Linked DNA regions of Acaryochloris sp. CCMEE 5410. The protein of the gene in region 1 binds, or shares a complex with, the protein of each later gene. Links are inferred from orthologs where the notes say so. Each region holds a gene or a part of one and is shown on either strand. Other genes may lie near its edges.

What was found.
Region 2: the proteins of glmM (region 1) and cdaA are in contact, whole or in part, in a crystal structure (PDB 7OJS), measured with the Bacillus subtilis proteins. The link is inferred for Acaryochloris sp. CCMEE 5410 from one-to-one orthologs.

What each region holds. Positions count from the first base shown.
Region 1 is NZ_AFEJ02000001.1:4,086,326-4,094,552, reverse strand. The notes cover bases 1-2,847. They hold glmM (phosphoglucosamine mutase), read left to right. Parts: upstream 1-621; coding sequence 622-2,073; downstream 2,074-2,847. Other genes in these bases: ON05_RS18880 (asparaginase), read right to left, coding at 2,070-2,847; mrdA (penicillin-binding protein 2), read right to left, coding at 1-345. Outside these bases: more of ON05_RS18880, read right to left, coding at 2,848-3,023; ON05_RS18875 (CGLD27 family protein), read right to left, coding at 3,079-3,588; ON05_RS18870 (hypothetical protein), read left to right, coding at 4,048-4,383; ON05_RS18865 (hypothetical protein), read right to left, coding at 4,442-5,053; ON05_RS18860 (hypothetical protein), read right to left, coding at 5,060-6,148; ON05_RS18855 (16S rRNA (uracil(1498)-N(3))-methyltransferase), read right to left, coding at 6,127-6,918; rpsB (30S ribosomal protein S2), read left to right, coding at 7,291-8,187. UniProt on the Bacillus subtilis protein: Catalyzes the conversion of glucosamine-6-phosphate to glucosamine-1-phosphate. Glucosamine-1-phosphate is used for cell wall biosynthesis.
Region 2 is NZ_AFEJ02000002.1:322,576-330,874, reverse strand. Bases 2,568-5,486 are described here. They hold cdaA (diadenylate cyclase CdaA), read right to left. Parts: upstream 4,525-5,486; coding sequence 3,610-4,524; downstream 2,568-3,609. Other genes in these bases: lysA (diaminopimelate decarboxylase), read right to left, coding at 4,637-5,486; ON05_RS22335 (isoprenyl transferase), read right to left, coding at 2,861-3,613; ON05_RS22340 (DUF3143 domain-containing protein), read left to right, coding at 2,568-2,694. In the rest of the region: ON05_RS22355 (type IV pilus twitching motility protein PilT), read left to right, coding at 1-170; ON05_RS22350 (type II secretion system F family protein), read left to right, coding at 228-1,448; ON05_RS22345 (J domain-containing protein), read left to right, coding at 1,638-2,075; more of ON05_RS22340, read left to right, coding at 2,413-2,567; more of lysA, read right to left, coding at 5,487-6,019; ON05_RS22320 (DNA/RNA non-specific endonuclease), read right to left, coding at 6,190-7,005; pyrE (orotate phosphoribosyltransferase), read right to left, coding at 7,157-7,684; ON05_RS22310 (site-specific DNA-methyltransferase), read left to right, coding at 7,811-8,299. UniProt on the Bacillus subtilis protein: One of 3 paralogous diadenylate cyclases (DAC) in this bacteria, catalyzing the condensation of 2 ATP molecules into cyclic di-AMP (c-di-AMP). Upon expression in E.coli leads to c-di-AMP synthesis.

The DNA.
Region 1 (8,227 bases):
CGAAGACAGGACATCCACCGTTTGGGACCACTTTTCGTCTTTTTGAGCAATGGGCCAAACAAAAACGGAATAGGTATAGGTGCTGTTCGCCAGAATCCGGCCTTTACGATCTAGGATTTTGCCCCGTTCAGGCCGTTTTGGAATTAAACGAACTCGATTCTCTTCGGCTCTCTGAAGATTCAGTGCCCCTTCAGTAATCTGCAAAAAACTGAGGCGCGGAACAATCGCTCCAAACAATAAAAGGCTGATAAAGCCACCAAAAACAAACTTTCGAGGGCCGGATCCGACACTGCGTTGAGAACGCTGACGTCGTGGTAAAGAAAATGATTGATTAGAAAGGGACATTGATCCTATTGGATAGGGCACACTCGCATAATCCGCATGACATCGGTAGGAAGCGCCTAATCTTCAAAAAAAGCTCTAGCTAAGGCTACCGCGATATTCTAGCCCATTACATCCCAGAAGCGTACAGCAGCTCTTTCCGTGAACATGCTATTTTCTATCCTAAGTGTTAAGCTTACGAACACCCAAGCAGGGATCCATTGTGTATATCTACTCACCCGTAGATAAGGTATTCCGTCTTTGGGGATCGTACAGCCATGGTGTGGAGTGTATTGTCCAATGTCTGTTACTTCTCAATCTAAGCAGAAAAGTGTTATCAAAAGCGATCGCACGGTTCAACCTGCCAAACTAGCGCGCAAAGTTGTGGCAGCCGCAAAAGATGTGAACTTATTCGGAACGGATGGGATTCGAGGCCATGTCGGTCAACATCTCACCCCTCAATTAGCGCTGCAAGTAGGCTTTTGTGCAGGACTTGAGTTGGGACAAGATTCATCACCCCGTCAGCCTTTTATTCTGGGTCAAGACTCTCGTAACTCCAGCGATATGTTAGCGATGGCCCTGTCGGCAGGTCTGACCGCCGCTGGGCTAGATGTTTGGCATATCGGATTATGTCCAACCCCCACCGTTGCCTACTTAACTCATCACACCGAAGCAGTAGGTGGCGTGATGGTCTCTGCCAGTCATAACCCGCCAGCAGATAATGGCATTAAATTTTTTCAAGCCAACGGTACTAAGCTCCCTCCCGCCACTCAAGGGAAAATTGAACAACGGATTCGAGCCTATGGTCAACAACAGCCCTCGGGCACCTGGGGACATCATTTCCATCGGCCTGAACTGACAAAATCTTATACCGATGCAATTCAGACCCCCTTACACGCTCAAGTCGATTTCCAAGGGCTGAAAGTCGTCCTGGATCTGGCTTGGGGCGCAGCCACTCAGTTAGCCCCTGCTGTCTTTAAAGCCATGGGGGCTGAGGTCATTTGTTTACACGATCAGCCAGATGGTGATCGTATTAATGTCAATTGCGGCTCTACACATTTAGAACCCTTGAAAGCAGCCGTTAACTTACATGAGGCTGATGTCGGCTTTGCCTTTGATGGCGACGCCGATCGCGTGCTCGCGATTGACTGTCAAGGCCGAACCGTGGATGGCGACTATATTCTCTACCTGTGGGGCAAAGCGTTACAGCAGCAAAATCAGTTGCCCAATGACTTGATTGTGGCAACCGTAATGTCTAATTTAGGGTTCGAATTGGCTTGGCAACAGCAAGGCGGCACTCTCTTACGAGCAGCCGTGGGGGATCAAAATGTCCATGCTGAGATGCTCAATCACGGCTCCATGTTAGGGGGTGAGCAATCTGGTCATATTTTATGTCCCCACTATGGTGTCAGTGGCGATGGTTTGTTGACAGCATTGCATTTAGCAACCATTATTTGCCAAAACAAGACCCGCCTCTCCTGTTTAGTGGATGACAGCTTCCAGACTTATCCCCAACTTCTCAAGAATGTGCGCGTCGAAGATCGCGATCGCAGGCGCAACTGGCAAGAGTGCCAACCCCTCCAAACCCTAATTGATCAAGCCACAGATGACATGGGGGATCAAGGTCGAATTCTAGTCCGGGCCTCCGGCACAGAACCTCTCATTCGCGTCATGGTAGAAGCCCGCAATATGGGAATGGTCAACCATTGGACAGACCGATTAGTCAGTGCGGTTGAAACTCATCTAGCCTAAAGCATCACCAGCTCACCATTCACTTCTAGGCGTTTATAGTTGCTCAAACATAAATAGCGATCGGCTAGGGTATCGGCGTGGCTGGGTTCTAGCCAGCCTAACTCTCGCAGCAAGTGAATGGCGACGGCATATTTCGCCCGCTTTGCCCCATCCTTAACTTTGATCGCTAAGCCTAAGCCTTCACCGATGCGGCCTACACATTGCACACCTTCAGCTCCAGATTTACTGACTAATTCTCCAGCAGATAACGTCATTAAATCCGTATCAAATTGACCTTGCCCTGCCACCAACGTGGGATGGTGAATCATTGCCCGCATCACCCGCTCAATATTTAAATTATTACCCGCACTAAGATGGGCATAGAGGGTCGCGATTTGCTCTAACTGCATATAGTAGGTCGGTACACCGCAGTCATCGTGGGTGCGCATAAATTCTGCCGCTGGCATTTTCAGCAATTCCGCCATTTGGTTGAGAATCAACTGCTGAACCTGATGCCGGGCCTCCATATAGGTATTTAAGGGCCACTGACATTGTTGGCAAACCGCCAACATCCCTGCATGTTTACCCGAACAATTATGTTCTAAAGGACTATCTAAACCTTGGGGAGTCGGGCATTGCAAGGCTGTCGGATCGATATCGCAGTGCCAAAGGATATTAAAGACTTGCCGCACCTGCTCGACAGTATGGTGGTGGGACCCACACATCACCGCCAGATCCCGATCGTTGAGATCAAAATGCTCCATTGCGCCACTGGTCACAACCGATAGGGCCTGCACAGGTTTTAAGGCGGAGCGAATAAAGCAAGAGGTATCTGTCTGCCCAGCAATAGAGAGCATTCTGCCCCTGGTATCACAGACAACGGCTTCAGCTTGATGCTTGGATTCAATAATCCCTTCCCGCAGTAGATGGATCTCAAGTGCAGGGCTATGATTGCGTTTTCCCATGGTCATGCGTAAGACTCTAGCATCAGATGCTGATTGGGTAAATATATTTTTAACTAGGGGGTTAAGCGTAAGCAGTAATCAGCCACCAAAGGCTAAATTCTCCTGCCAAAGTTAAGCCTAGCCCTAAGAGACTTCGCCGCAAACGCTCTAGGATGGGCTGTACTTCATAAGTCCCAATTAACCGTTCTCGATCCAGCACATCGGTAGGCTTGGTCCAATATTGACCGTCATACCAGCCAGTTTCTTCATAAAAGATTTTTTCGCGTAATAGGCGATCGCACACGTAAGACCATCCCAGATACAACCGCAAGACCAGCAATACCAGTAAGCCTGTGGCAACAACCGAGATCGTCAAGACAAACTGGCCCAGGGATTCGGCCAAGGAGAAGCTACTGGCCGCAAAGGGAGAAGCAATCACACTGGCAATACTGCCTAACTGAAAACCTCTATTGAGATATGCTGCGTCTTCTAAAGTTGCCCATCGAAAAAAACAGGATTCTTGCAGACTTTGGTACTCATTCAGAGGCTGTTGCTCAAGGGGCACAGGGCAATTAGAAACGGGAGCGTTCATGCATTCACTCAACTCAAGAGGGGGAAGTGTGAACCTGAGACCACTAAACTCTATATCTCACTAAGGATCCATCCTTCAAGTCACCTATTCATCCTAGATCAACTTGCTAGAGAAACTCACAAAGGCTGGTCATACTCATCATCCCGTTGTGCCCACGAATCAGCCTAAGGTCACTAAGCTGATTCACCCTATGTAGAGCAAATCAGTTATCAGCATGTACAAACCACGAGAAGAGAACGTTAATCTTTATTCATATAGCTTTAGCTGAAAAACGCTATGAGCCTTCATGTGGACTGTCGATGCAACCACTGCGATTTTCAATTTCTGGGTGGTCATGGGGTGGTAGATCTCTCAACCTATCGAGCTATTGAGTTTCGATCGATTTGTACCCACTGTTTCACTCTATTGCCTATATACAGCGAGGATTTAAACTATCCACAATTAGGAAAGCTGTGTTTTTTGCATTCTCAAGCTTTGCCCTTTGAGCGTCCAGTATTTGATAAAGCTCAACAAAAAGCCTGGCAACGACGCATCAAACGCGCCAAAAAACCACTCAAGAAAAAACTCAGGCTAGCTCTAATGCAAATGAAAAACGATAAAGTTTGGAATTCGATGCTTTCTGAGGTGGTCTCTGGAATCGCAATCTCCGTGATGGAAACAGAGGGGATGATACACCTCGATCTGGCTAAGGTTCATTGTCCTATTTGCAACTTCTCAGGAACGATAAAGTTGAGCTTTGCGAGCAATGACATTTGCCCTAAATGCAAACAAGGAACTATAGTTTGCGCTGTTTAAAAAAGTTATTTCATCTACGGCGTTCTAAATGGTTGCCAGCCAAGAAGATCAAACAACCTTAACCTGCCATAGAAACATCAATGCTAATGCCATATTTGACACTAATGTCTCGGGCACGCTTGCGGATAACCTCTTCACTGAAAGTAAATCTTGGCAAGATTGTGTCATCTAGCTGGAAGGCCATGCGGGTGAAGTCAGCATGTTCAGATTTCTGTAAGTTGACCGGATGCTGGAGTTTCCCTGACTTAAAACTCAACGTAGCTTGCTGCCCATTTGCATAGGTCACCACGGAGAAGTTGCAGCACAAAGCATTGAGTACTGCTATCCCCAATTCACAATATTCAGAACCGACTTCAATATGCTTCTTCATATTGCTGCATCCTCTCGGTCCACTCATCAATATAACTACAGCAGGAACCTGTCCATTTCGCACAGGATGCAAGGGAAGCCCCGCATCATATTCAATAACCGCACCAAATTCTTGAACTAAAATTTTTACAGTGCTGCAATGTCCATCAATCGCTTCATCGATAGCATGGCAAAGCGATTGGAGCAGAAACATAGTTGACACCTCAGGATCCAACAGATCACCAACATACAGATGTGACCGACGTCGAATTGGCTCCGGCCATGGCAGAACTTCTATGTCTTGCAGGTCATGTTTGTCCATACCAGATTACCTAGATTGCCCAAGACGCTGATCGACCTGTTGTTTAAGCATGGCTAAACTACTGTACAAGTGGAAGGCCTGATCCCATTGACTATCTTCTCGGCGTAACAAATTGATGTAGGACTCAAACGCCCCCAATAGTTCAAGCTGTTCCACCGCAGTATCGGCAAAAGAGGTGAAATCTGCCCAAGTGGTTGCATGGGGCAAGTTTTGGGTCAGCAAGGTGGTTAAGCCACGCCAATTCGCCCAAGAAGTTTCCTGATCTACTTCCGTGAGCTTGATGCCTTGGTTGAATTGATAGGCTGCATCATAGAATCGCAAAATACAGCCTTTTTGGGGCAAGTGCAGATCGCAGAATTGAGCATGATCCTGCGTCTTTTCTTTCCGCTGTAGCTTGCCACGCGGATCGCGATCTACAACCTGTTCAAAAATGGGAACTAGACCTTCAACCCGTTGAGTTACATCAGACCACTGAAATCGGAATGAACTCGTTTGTTGCGAGTGATGATCAGACACCAGGACTTCTGGTGCGGGCTGTGAGGATTGAATATAGCAGACCTGATGGACCTTAAGCGTTTGAACCTGAGCCATGGTGACCGCAAAGTTAGGAATTCCTGCTGCTTGCAAGTCTTGGCCATACATCTCTAACTCTCCAATCGGGCCAATCCGATAGAGACGCCACCCGCGGCTGGGGATTAACATACGGGCTGTATAGGGTTCAACCTGCATGATTTTGGCAAATTTAAGAGCTGCTCCAGTTTTAGCGTCCGTCGGTAAGGGTTCTAAAATCAGGGCTCCTATTTGCGTTTGCTCTGGATTCGCAGTCGCTTGGCTCAGTTTGGCTTTTCGTAACGCTTGAGCATGATCTTGAAGTTGTTTGAGACCTTCGCGAGCCGCTTGGGCAATTTTGGGACCGTAATCTTCCTGTAATAAAGCACGGAAGGTCTGCTCGGCCTGCTCATGGTCAGATTGAGCCGCTTGCAGTTTCCCCAAATAGAGCTTGCCCCATGGATCGCTCGTGGGGATGGCTTGAATCAATTGAGACGCCATCTGATAGTCTTGACGATCCAATGCTATGGCGATTTCTTGGTGCATACTTTTCCCCCTGGGTACGCAGTGTGTAGTTCTATTTGTGCGATCGCAATGGATACTGCCATGTAATTTGCGGTGACCGCTCTTAAGGTTCTTTGGCCTAGAGAGACTGCTTGGTATCCGGCTGTTTGGGCCTGCTGGGTTTCAGTCTCGGTCCATCCGCCCTCGGGCCCTACCATAACAGCAACACCCGATTGGCTCTCTTGATCTAAAGCTTGGCTGAGACAGTGCAAGAAATTCGGTGCTGACGGCTCTACAGTACAAATATATCGTTGCCAGGCGCCCTGATCATCCTGCATCACTTTTTTTTCAAAGGAGACCGGCTCCAACACTTTAGGAATAATCTGCCGATGGGACTGCTCAGCTGCTTCTGTGGCAATCCGCTGCCATCGCTGAATACGATTAGAACTCGGTTTCAGCAGCGTTCGCTGGCTAATAAGCGGCACAATATGGCTGACCCCTAATTCCGTTACACTCCGAACCACTTGGTCAAAATGATTCCCTTTCGGAGGGGCAGCTAGTAACATCATCGGCATCGCCAACTCAGTCTGTTCACCTAAAGCGTGCAATATCCTGGCTGACCTAACATCGGGCTGAAGCTCCGCTAACCAGAGTTGTCCCTGGCCATTCATAGCAATAAAACGATCACCATGCCCCAACCGCAACACATCACACAAATAATGTTGTTGATCGCTCGTCAAATAAATCTGATGATTTTGGCGTTGCTCAGGGGCTATCGCTAACCGCTGCAACTGGGCCGTACTCTGGTCCACAAGTTTAGGTTTACCTAAGGTATTGGAAATTTTGCGATGGCAACTATCGCTACGGGTATATAAAAACTATTAAACCCAAAAAAAGGGAGGGAGCGATCTTGCTCTATTCCACCCCTGTCATTCTAGTCAACCTAAACAGATCAATGTCTGGGCTATCGCACTGGGACCCACCTCCTTAAGACTGCAAAAAGCGGGGGTCGCTGATGTATCCAGCCAAGTCCCGACAAAAAGCCATGTGGGACCTCGGGAGTTGTGCTATTTTGTAAAGGCTGTTAACACTTCACACATCTGAGAATTCGGGTGTTTCTCGCCAAATCATTGGTCGCAAGAAATGCACTCAGATGGAGGTTGAAACCCGAATAGGAGAAAAATATGCCTGTTATTAGTTTGGCTCAAATGCTTGAGTCAGGAGTTCACTTCGGCCACCAAGCTCGCCGTTGGAACCCCAAAATGGACCCTTATATCTTTACAGAGCGTAACGGGGTTCACATCATTGATCTGGTGCAAACCGCCCAGTTGATGGATGAAGCTTACCACTACGTCCGCTCTGCCTCAGAATCTGGCAAGAAATTCTTATTCGTAGGCACGAAGCGACAAGCCGCTGGCATTATTGCCCAAGAAGCTGCCCGATGCGGTGGCTACTATGTCAACCAGCGCTGGTTGGGAGGTATGCTCACCAACTGGACCACCATTAAAACCAGAATTGAGCGTCTCAAAGATTTGGAAAGACGCTACGAGAGCGGTATTTTTGACCTCTTGCCCAAGCAAGAAGCGTCCATGTTGCGCCGAGAGCTGGATAAATTGCAGAAGTACCTCGGTGGTCTGAAGCAGATGCATAAGATCCCTGATGTGGTCGTGATTATCGATATCCGCCGGGAATACAACGCGGTGCAAGAGTGTCAGAAATTGGGACTACCCATTGTGTCTTTGTTAGACACCAACTGCGACCCCGATTGGGTCGATATTCCCATTCCTGCCAATGATGATGCGATTCGCTCCATCAAACTGATCATCGGCAAGCTCGCTGACGCCATTTATGAAGGCCGGCATGGACAAGTCAGTGCTGAAACCTTCGAAGGCGACGACATTCCCTCTGCCATTGACTTCGAGGATGAGACGCCGGAACCCGTTGCTGACGCAGCAGACGCTGAAGTCGCAGCAGCCGAGCCTGTTGCTGAAGCAGCTCCTACGGCTGAAGCTGCCCCTGAAGAAGCTCCTGCTGAAGACGCTGCTCCTACGGCTGAGGCAGAAGAGCCTGCGGCTGAATAGAACCAGAACCCTGCTGGACATCTAAGGGAAGCCTACTGCT
Region 2 (8,299 bases), on another replicon or contig:
TGGGGATGGTAACGTTGGAAAAAGTTTTAGCAGAACTGTATCGTGCAGGTACGATTTCCTTTGAATCTGCTGTATCAAAAACCTCCCGACCTGATGAAATGCAACGCCTTATGGGGGCAGCTCCTATGGGGAATCAACGTGGCTCTGGTGCCGCATCCTATCGGCGATAAGCATTGAGTATAAACCTAACATTCGTTCTTTCTTCATTTACTGCTGAGAATTGAGTTATGCCAACTTACGTCGTCCGTGCGCGAGACTCTCAAGGAAAATCAAGCCAAAAAAGGGTAAACGCAACCTCTCAAAAAGAAGCTCGTTCTAATATCCAGCGCCAAGGGCTACAGATCCTTGATATAAAGGAATCTCAAGGCTTCAGCATGAATGCTGAGCTGGATCTGAGTTTTCTTCAGTCCATCACTGTTAAAGATAAAGCTTTGTTCTCGAGACAGTTTTCAGCTTTAGTCAATGCCGGGGTTGCATTGGTAAGGGGCTTGGGAGTTATGTCTGAACAGTGTAAGAATCCTAAGCTTAAAAAGGCACTTCTAGATGTCAATGCTGCTGTCCAACAAGGCGTTAGCTTATCAGATGCTATGAGGGGCCACCCTGCTGCTTTCGATCAGCTATATGTTGCCATGATTCAAGCAGGTGAAACAGGTGGTGTTTTGGATGAGGTTCTCAATCGTCTAGCCACTTTGCTGGAAGATCAAGCGCGTTTGAAAAATCAGATTCGATCAGCGCTAGCATATCCAGTTGTCGTTGGTTTTATCGCTGTTTCAATCTTTTTGGGAATGGTTATTTTCCTTATCCCAGTATTTGATGGCATATTTAGCCAATTAGGTGGTGACTTACCTGCGTTTACTCAATTTATGGTGAATCTCAGCGAATTTTTGCGGACACCGATTTATGGGATTTCAGCTGCAATTGTTGTTTTTGGATCCACATTTGCCCTTCGGCAGTACTATCGAACCCGAGCAGGCAGAGAAACTATTGATCGAATCATGCTTAAGTTGCCTCTGTTTGGTGATCTGATTCAAAAGACGGCTGTGGCTAGATTTTGTCGAACTTTTGGGTCACTTTCTCGTTCAGGTGTGCCTATTCTCTATTCTCTCGAAATTGTTCGTGATACTGCAGGAAACCAGGTTGTATCTAACGCTATTGATGAAGCTCGACGAGAAATTCAAGGGGGTGGCATGTTGAGCTTAGCGTTGCAAAAAGAAAAAGTATTTCCTCTCCTAGCGACTCAAATGATCAATGTTGGGGAAGAAACAGGAGAGATTGACAAGATGCTTATGAAGGTTGCTGATTTTTATGAAGATGAAGTCGAACAGGCGGTTAAAGCCATGACTAGTGTGATGGAACCCTTGATGATCGTTGTTTTAGGAGGTATGGTTGGTTCCATTCTTGTGGCTATGTATTTACCTATGTTCAAGATCTTCGATCTAATCGGTTAATAAAGGGCTATTCAGTAATTTACTCGGTTTAAGTGTGATTTACGCTAAAATTCGCTAGCTCCTAATACATATTGTAAGCAAGCTCTATCGACTAAGAGATAGAGCTTGCTTACAATATGTATTAGGAATTTCTTTGAGTGTTGAATTTTTAGCACAGAATTATAAAAAGCTTGAACTAGAGTGATGTCGATGGATTCAAATTTCTACCAGTTGCTAGATCTTTCTCCTGGAGCTTCTAGTGATGAGATCCATGATGCTTATCGAAGAAAGAGCAAGGTTTACCATCCCGACACAACGGCTTTACCCAAGGAAACTGCGATCCAAAAATTTCAACAACTTAATGATGCATATAGTGTTTTGAGTAGTCCTGAACTAAGAAAATCATATGATTATCGTTTAGGTGTTTCGCCTGCCAAATATACCTCCGTGCAGAAGGTGCGCAGTTCAGATAATCCAGTGGCATCTTCACAGGTTCAAATCCAAGAACGTCCTTTGTCTTCTGGCGAGCTTGTTGCATTATTAATTTTGTGTATAACCTTCTTAGGGTGTTTAATCTTGGCTGTGGTGTTGGGTTTTGCCCGTGGAGAAATGATGTTTGTAGGACTTGCTACTCTTTACCTGATATGAATTTGAAATTTTCTTTAGGAGTTTGTAAGACGATTCTCTCTATTGCTTTTTAGCATATGATGATGTGGTTTTAGGAAGATTTAGTATTGAACCTCGTTTGATGAGTTATGGGCATCTTCAACTCTCCTTCATTGACCTCGTGTTTTTCTTTATAATTAAGCACCCAACTATTGATCAATTTGGGAGTATGTCACCTTCGTGTCTGAGTGTTTATACTCATTTCAGTAATTCCTGCTAGCCTTGATTTCAGATGCCAAGCTGTTACTTTCAAAATTTATATACTTGCAAAGGTGACATACTCTCGATCAATTTGTGTCTAAGTTGTAAGAGTTAGCTAATGACTGAATCCTGTTTGCCAGATCCTAAAACTCCGCTGTATAATCATCCTCTTCCTCAAATTGAGCTATGGCTTCACCAGCTTGGATGCCACCAAGATTCTCAGGATTTGCATCTTTGGCGTGTTGAGCGCGATCAGTGGAAGGCAGAAATATGGCTAGATATCGAGGAGTTGTCTGTTGTATACGTGCCAGCTGTTTCCACTGAACGCGATATTCAACGAACCTTCAAGTACTCTTTAAGCCGCCAAGATATTGAGGATGCAGTGTTTTCTGGTCCTTAGTGGTATCACTTGGCCTAAGCTTGAGATATGCTAAAACTCCTAGTTTTCCGTGAGTGAAAACCTGTATTCTTCAGTAGAAGAACCTTAAAAAATGGACTTAATTTGAACTGGGCTTACTTAGGCTTATCAGTAATTTATGCAAAATATGCAGCATCTTACTAAATAATTAGTTGACTTTACCAAATCTTCGATGCCTATCTTGGAAGTCTTTAAGGGCTTGATGGAACTCATCTCGATCGAAGTCTGGCCATAGGGTCTTGGTAACATAGAGTTCAGCATAGGCCATTTGCCACAAGAGGAAATTACTGACTCTCATTTCTCCACTGGTTCGAATTAACAGGTCTGGGTCTATAATTCCGGCTGTATATAGATGCCGTTCAAATAAGCTTTCATCAATATCATCCAGGTTGATTTGATTATGCTGAACTTTAGAGGCAATATTGCGGCATGCTTGAATAATTTCTCTACGACCTCCGTAATTAGTGGCGACGATAAATTTGATGGTGTGATTGTCTTTTGTCGCAGTCATCGCTCGCTGTATTTCTGTTTGTAGCGTCAATGGCAGAGCTTCTAAATCACCGACAAAGTGTATTTGTACGCCTTCATCAATCATCTCTTGTAATTCGCGACGCAAAACCCTTTCAAATAGCATCATCAAGAATTCCACTTCATCAAGCGGACGTCCCCAATTCTCTGTGGAAAAAGCATACGCTGTGAGTGCTTGGACTCCCCAATCTTTGCAACAACGCAGGAGTGACTTCAGGGTATCTACTCCACGACGATGTCCGACAATGCGGGGTAATCCTCTCTGCTTGGCCCATCGCCCATTACCATCCATGATGACGGCGACATGTTTGGGCAGTCGCTGAACATCTAGGTCTGAAGGGAGTTGCTTTGGAAGACTTGAATTTAACGTCATATATTCTTGCGAGATTTGAGCAATGGGAATATGAGAGAAAGCAAAGAAAAGATTTGTTTTCTGATTTTCCTGCCTAAACTTCTCAAGCTTGGGGTGACAACTTCTCTATCCACAGATAAGATTAATCGATCAGCCAACAGTTCTCTCAATTTACTGCTAGTTAAAGGGCGTCTCAGTATACCTTGTTCAGCCAGGGAGATGGAGCCGGTCTCTTCGGAAACGACGATACAGACACAATTATCAACCCGTTCTGTGATCCCCATCGCTGCACGGTGGCGAGTGCCTAATTGGCGAGAAGCGGTCTGTTCAGAAATAGGTAGAATAACGCCAGCTGAAACGATCCTGTCCCCTCGGATCAATAGGGCACCATCGTGTAACAAGGTAGTTGTTTGAAAAATGGTTTGGATGAGCTCCCGAGAAATTTCTGCACTTAACTTTATTCCTGGTACTGAAAAGTCTCGTTCATCAATCGGAATATTTCGAGTTTCAATGATGAGTAAAGCGCCGGTCCGATTTTGGGAGAGTTCTTTAATTGCATCAACAATTTCATCGATGATGTTATCTGGATTTTGGGTGACCTGCTGCGCGGGACGTAACATTTTCAACAGTTCGCCTCTTCCCAATTGCTCCAGAAATCGTCGGACTTCTGATTGCAGAATGACGGCCATGGCTACGGCAGAGCCAATGAGTAAGAAAGTGAGTAATTGGTTGAGGTAATTGAATTGCAGTAGTTTGCTAGCAACGGTTGCTAGAACAAGAAAAACGACACCTCTTACCATCCATAGGGTTCGCCGCTCAGCAATGACTAAGAGCAGCATATACGTTAAAGCTAAAGCGAGGCTGATATCAATTAAGGAACGAAAGGTCTGAACCCAGTCATGGTTTATCAGCCATTCCTTAACCCCGTCCATGCCTTTGGCCTAACCTTTTCGTATACCTATGTCAGTTTAGCGTTATCAGTAATTAGTGCAATATTTAGTAAATAGAGGGCTAGCTTGGTTATCGCTATGAGGTTTAACCAACCTATTGCTCTAGATGTCTTGGCAAACAATCTTGACGAATAAGGTCTTGATAAGTTTCTCTCTTAAGAATTAAGTTGGCATCTCCGTTTTGTACCAGAACGGCAGCAGGTCGAGAGATTCGATTGTAATTGGATGCCATGCTGTAATTGTATGCTCCTGTTCCCATTACAACCAGAATATCTCCAGGGAGACTTGGAGGAAGAGGGATATCTTTCAGCAAAACATCCCCAGATTCACAATGTTTACCTGCTACGGTGACGATTTCTGTTGCAGAAGAGTCCATGTGGTTGGCAATGGCAGCACTGTAAACGGATTGGTACGTAATGGGGCGGGGATTATCGGACATTCCACCATCTACAGAAAGATAAGTGCGGATATCGGGAATGTTCTTTTTGGCTCCCACCGTGTAAGCCGTAATGCAGGATGTACCTACTAGGGAGCGTCCTGGTTCGCAGAGTAGCTTTGGAAGTGGAATATTGGCTGTTTGGCAGGCTTGTGCAATGCCGTTGCAGACGATCTCTGACCATTGAGCGATACTGGGTGGGTCATCTGACTCAACATAACGAATACCTAAACCGCCACCGATGTTGAGTTCGTTCATGGATAAGCCTAAAGCTTGTGCTTTAGCTAACCACTCGACAATCACACTGGTGAGATCTTGATGAGGTTGCAGCTCAAAGATTTGAGACCCAATATGAGCATGAAAGCCAACCCAAGTAATTTGAGGGTTTTTTTGAGCGAAGGACAAGACCTGATCGATTTGGTTCGGGTCAAAACCGAATTTACTATCTAGATGGCCTGTTCGAATATATTCATGAGTATGGCATTCAATACCAGGGGTAATTCTGAGCATGACCCGAGGAGGGTTTGGCAAGGCATCGATTGTGGCGAGAATTTCTGTGAGTTGTTCTAATTCAAGCCAGTTATCCGCAATGATGGTACAGCCACAAGACAGCGCCATTTCCAGCTCAGGCACTGATTTGTTATTGCCGTGAAAATAGATCGTTTCAGGATCCACACCTGCTTGTAGGGCGGTGTATAGTTCACCCCCTGATACTACATCTAGTCCTAAGCCCTCATTAGCGACTAGTGCGGAGATAGCCATACAGCTCCAGGCTTTGGAGGCGTAGAGGATTTGAGATGGCCCAGGATAGAATTTTTGAAATGAGAGACGGTACTGTTGGCATGCAGTCCTTAGGGTGAGTTCATCTACGATGTAAAGGGGAGAGCCAAATTGCTTAACGAGATCGGTAACCAAACATCCACCAATAACCATCTGTCCTGCTTGATCAATTTCGGCAGATAGAGGAAGTATTTGCTGGTTGGGAGAGGTCTCCGCGATTGGAGTAGATGAGCTGATATCTGGTGGTTGGAGGGATACCATAAACTAACCGGAATGGGCTTAGACTTTGCCAGGATAGGATTGAACTCGGTACGAGCCATCCGAGGATCTTATCATATTCAGATGTCTCTATTGCCGTGTCTAGAGTGGGCGTGGAGTGTGGGGTACAGATTATGAGGAAGTACTGAGCATGATTTTTGCAGTCTGCTCTTTCATGTGCTTAAAACAGCTTTCTGGCTTTCTAATTTAGCTTGAAGGGGGTCGGGGATATTAGACAAGAAGTCATACCCCGTTTCTTGTTCTAAATGGTCAACGGTGACAATGTACCGTTGCCATTCATGGGATTTAATCCCCTGCTTATTGGGAATATCAACGGCAATTACTGGAGTATTGGTAGAAATACCCTTTACACCTAATGTTGTTTCATCCATTACGACGATGATTTTCCAGAGGCTTTGGGGAGGAGTGACTTTTCCTTTTGCGATCGCAGCTCGTTTCCCATATCCTCCCGCAATAATGAATAGCTCTTTGCCTTCATCCACTAAATCTCGACAGTAATTCTCCAGGTCAACCCATGGCCCTCGGTTGTTATCTGGCCGCTGGGGCACAATATTGGTCATGACGAAGGTTGCAGAATTGTTGACTTCTGAATTAGTTCGATCACCAGAAGGAGCCATATGCCCTCGATCATAGCCACTCCGGCTATAGTCTCTCGAATCAACTTTCTCCCATTTTGGCGGCAAGCTTTGATCCGCTCGAAAATCATTGCGACGTTCGACGTCTCCTAACCAAGTCTGATCCAGCTGCCAACTCACCCAGTTGGGAATTCCCTTGCTGCGGTTGTAAGACAGGGCAAATTGAGGCTTTTTTATCAAATAATTATTACTATTGGCCAAGACGACTCTGGCTTGACTAGGATTCCCGAGAGCTAAGTGGTCAACCTTTGATTGGGGGAAGGTTGAGAAGAAACTACATCCGGTCAAGATTGAAAAACATAGAAAAGTCGTGATCGGTAGATGCGAACGCATCATCAATCCCACAATCTTCCTTGCCCAACTAACAGGGAGTGATCTGAAGAGCCGTATCACTATTTCTCAATCCATAATTGAAAGCAATGGTTGCATCTGGTTCTTATTCTAGGAGCAACGATTTGAAGGTAAGCCATTGGAAGCTAAGGGACTATTGAGCTGACTGCTTTAATTCTGTCATCGTAAATAGGGGATGGAGCGTTAAACCTTCAGCATTTAGATTGGCTTGTCCACCGGCTTCACGATCAATGACACACATGACATCCGTAACCGTAGCGCCTAGGGAACGTAAGTCCTGGGCTGAAAGTTTGATCTGTCCACCTGAAGTCACCACATCTTCAATGATGACTAGCCGTTTTCCTTCAATTTCTCCTCCCTCCGCTAGTTTGCAGGTACCGTACGGTTTCGCCTTCTTTCTGACAAAAAGGGATGGATATCCACTGATTTGAGATAGCATTGCCACAATCGGAATGCCGCCCATTTCCAAACCGGCTAAGGCATCCACAGGAGTGGGGAGCATGGCGGCTAAATGTTCGGCGATGGCCTTCAACAAAGTTGGATTTGCTTCAAATAAATATTTATCAAAATACTCATGGCTCACTTGCCCCGATCGCAGTAAAAACTCACCTGTGATATGGGACGTTTCATAAATTGCTTTTGCCAGATCTGCTTTGTTCATCAAAATTTGTGGAAATTGAGCTAACGTTAATTAGTTTAGGTGCTAGGCACCCTCTTGGAACTGCTTATATAGGTAAGACACTGGATTATGTCAGACCTACCTCAAACACAAAAGAAAAGAGCCCCTATGAACCGTACATTGACCCTCAGTACGGCAGACCGAGAGCGGTTGAGATTGAAACTCGTCAAAAATATTACAAAAACATCGCCAAAGGTAGATATTACAGTTCAAGGAGATTGCCTCGATATAGCTCCCAAACTGCCTCAAAGCAGTATCAACTTGCTGATTCTTGACCCACCTTACAACCTGAACAAAGTCTTTAATGGTCGAACGTTTGCCAAGCAATCTGTTGCAGCCTATACCGAATGGTTAGATCATATTTGTTCTAAGCTCAAACCCCTACTACGTCCTGATGCCTCGATATATATCTGTGGTGACTGGTTCTCATCGGCTTCAATTTTCACAGTTGCAACTTCTCATTTTCAGGTCCGTAACCGGATTACATGGGAGCGCGAGAAAGGGAGAGGTGCCCGTTCTAATTGGAAAAATGCAAGCGAAGATATTTGGTTTTGCACAAATTCGAACACATACACCTTTAATAGTCAAGCTGTGAAG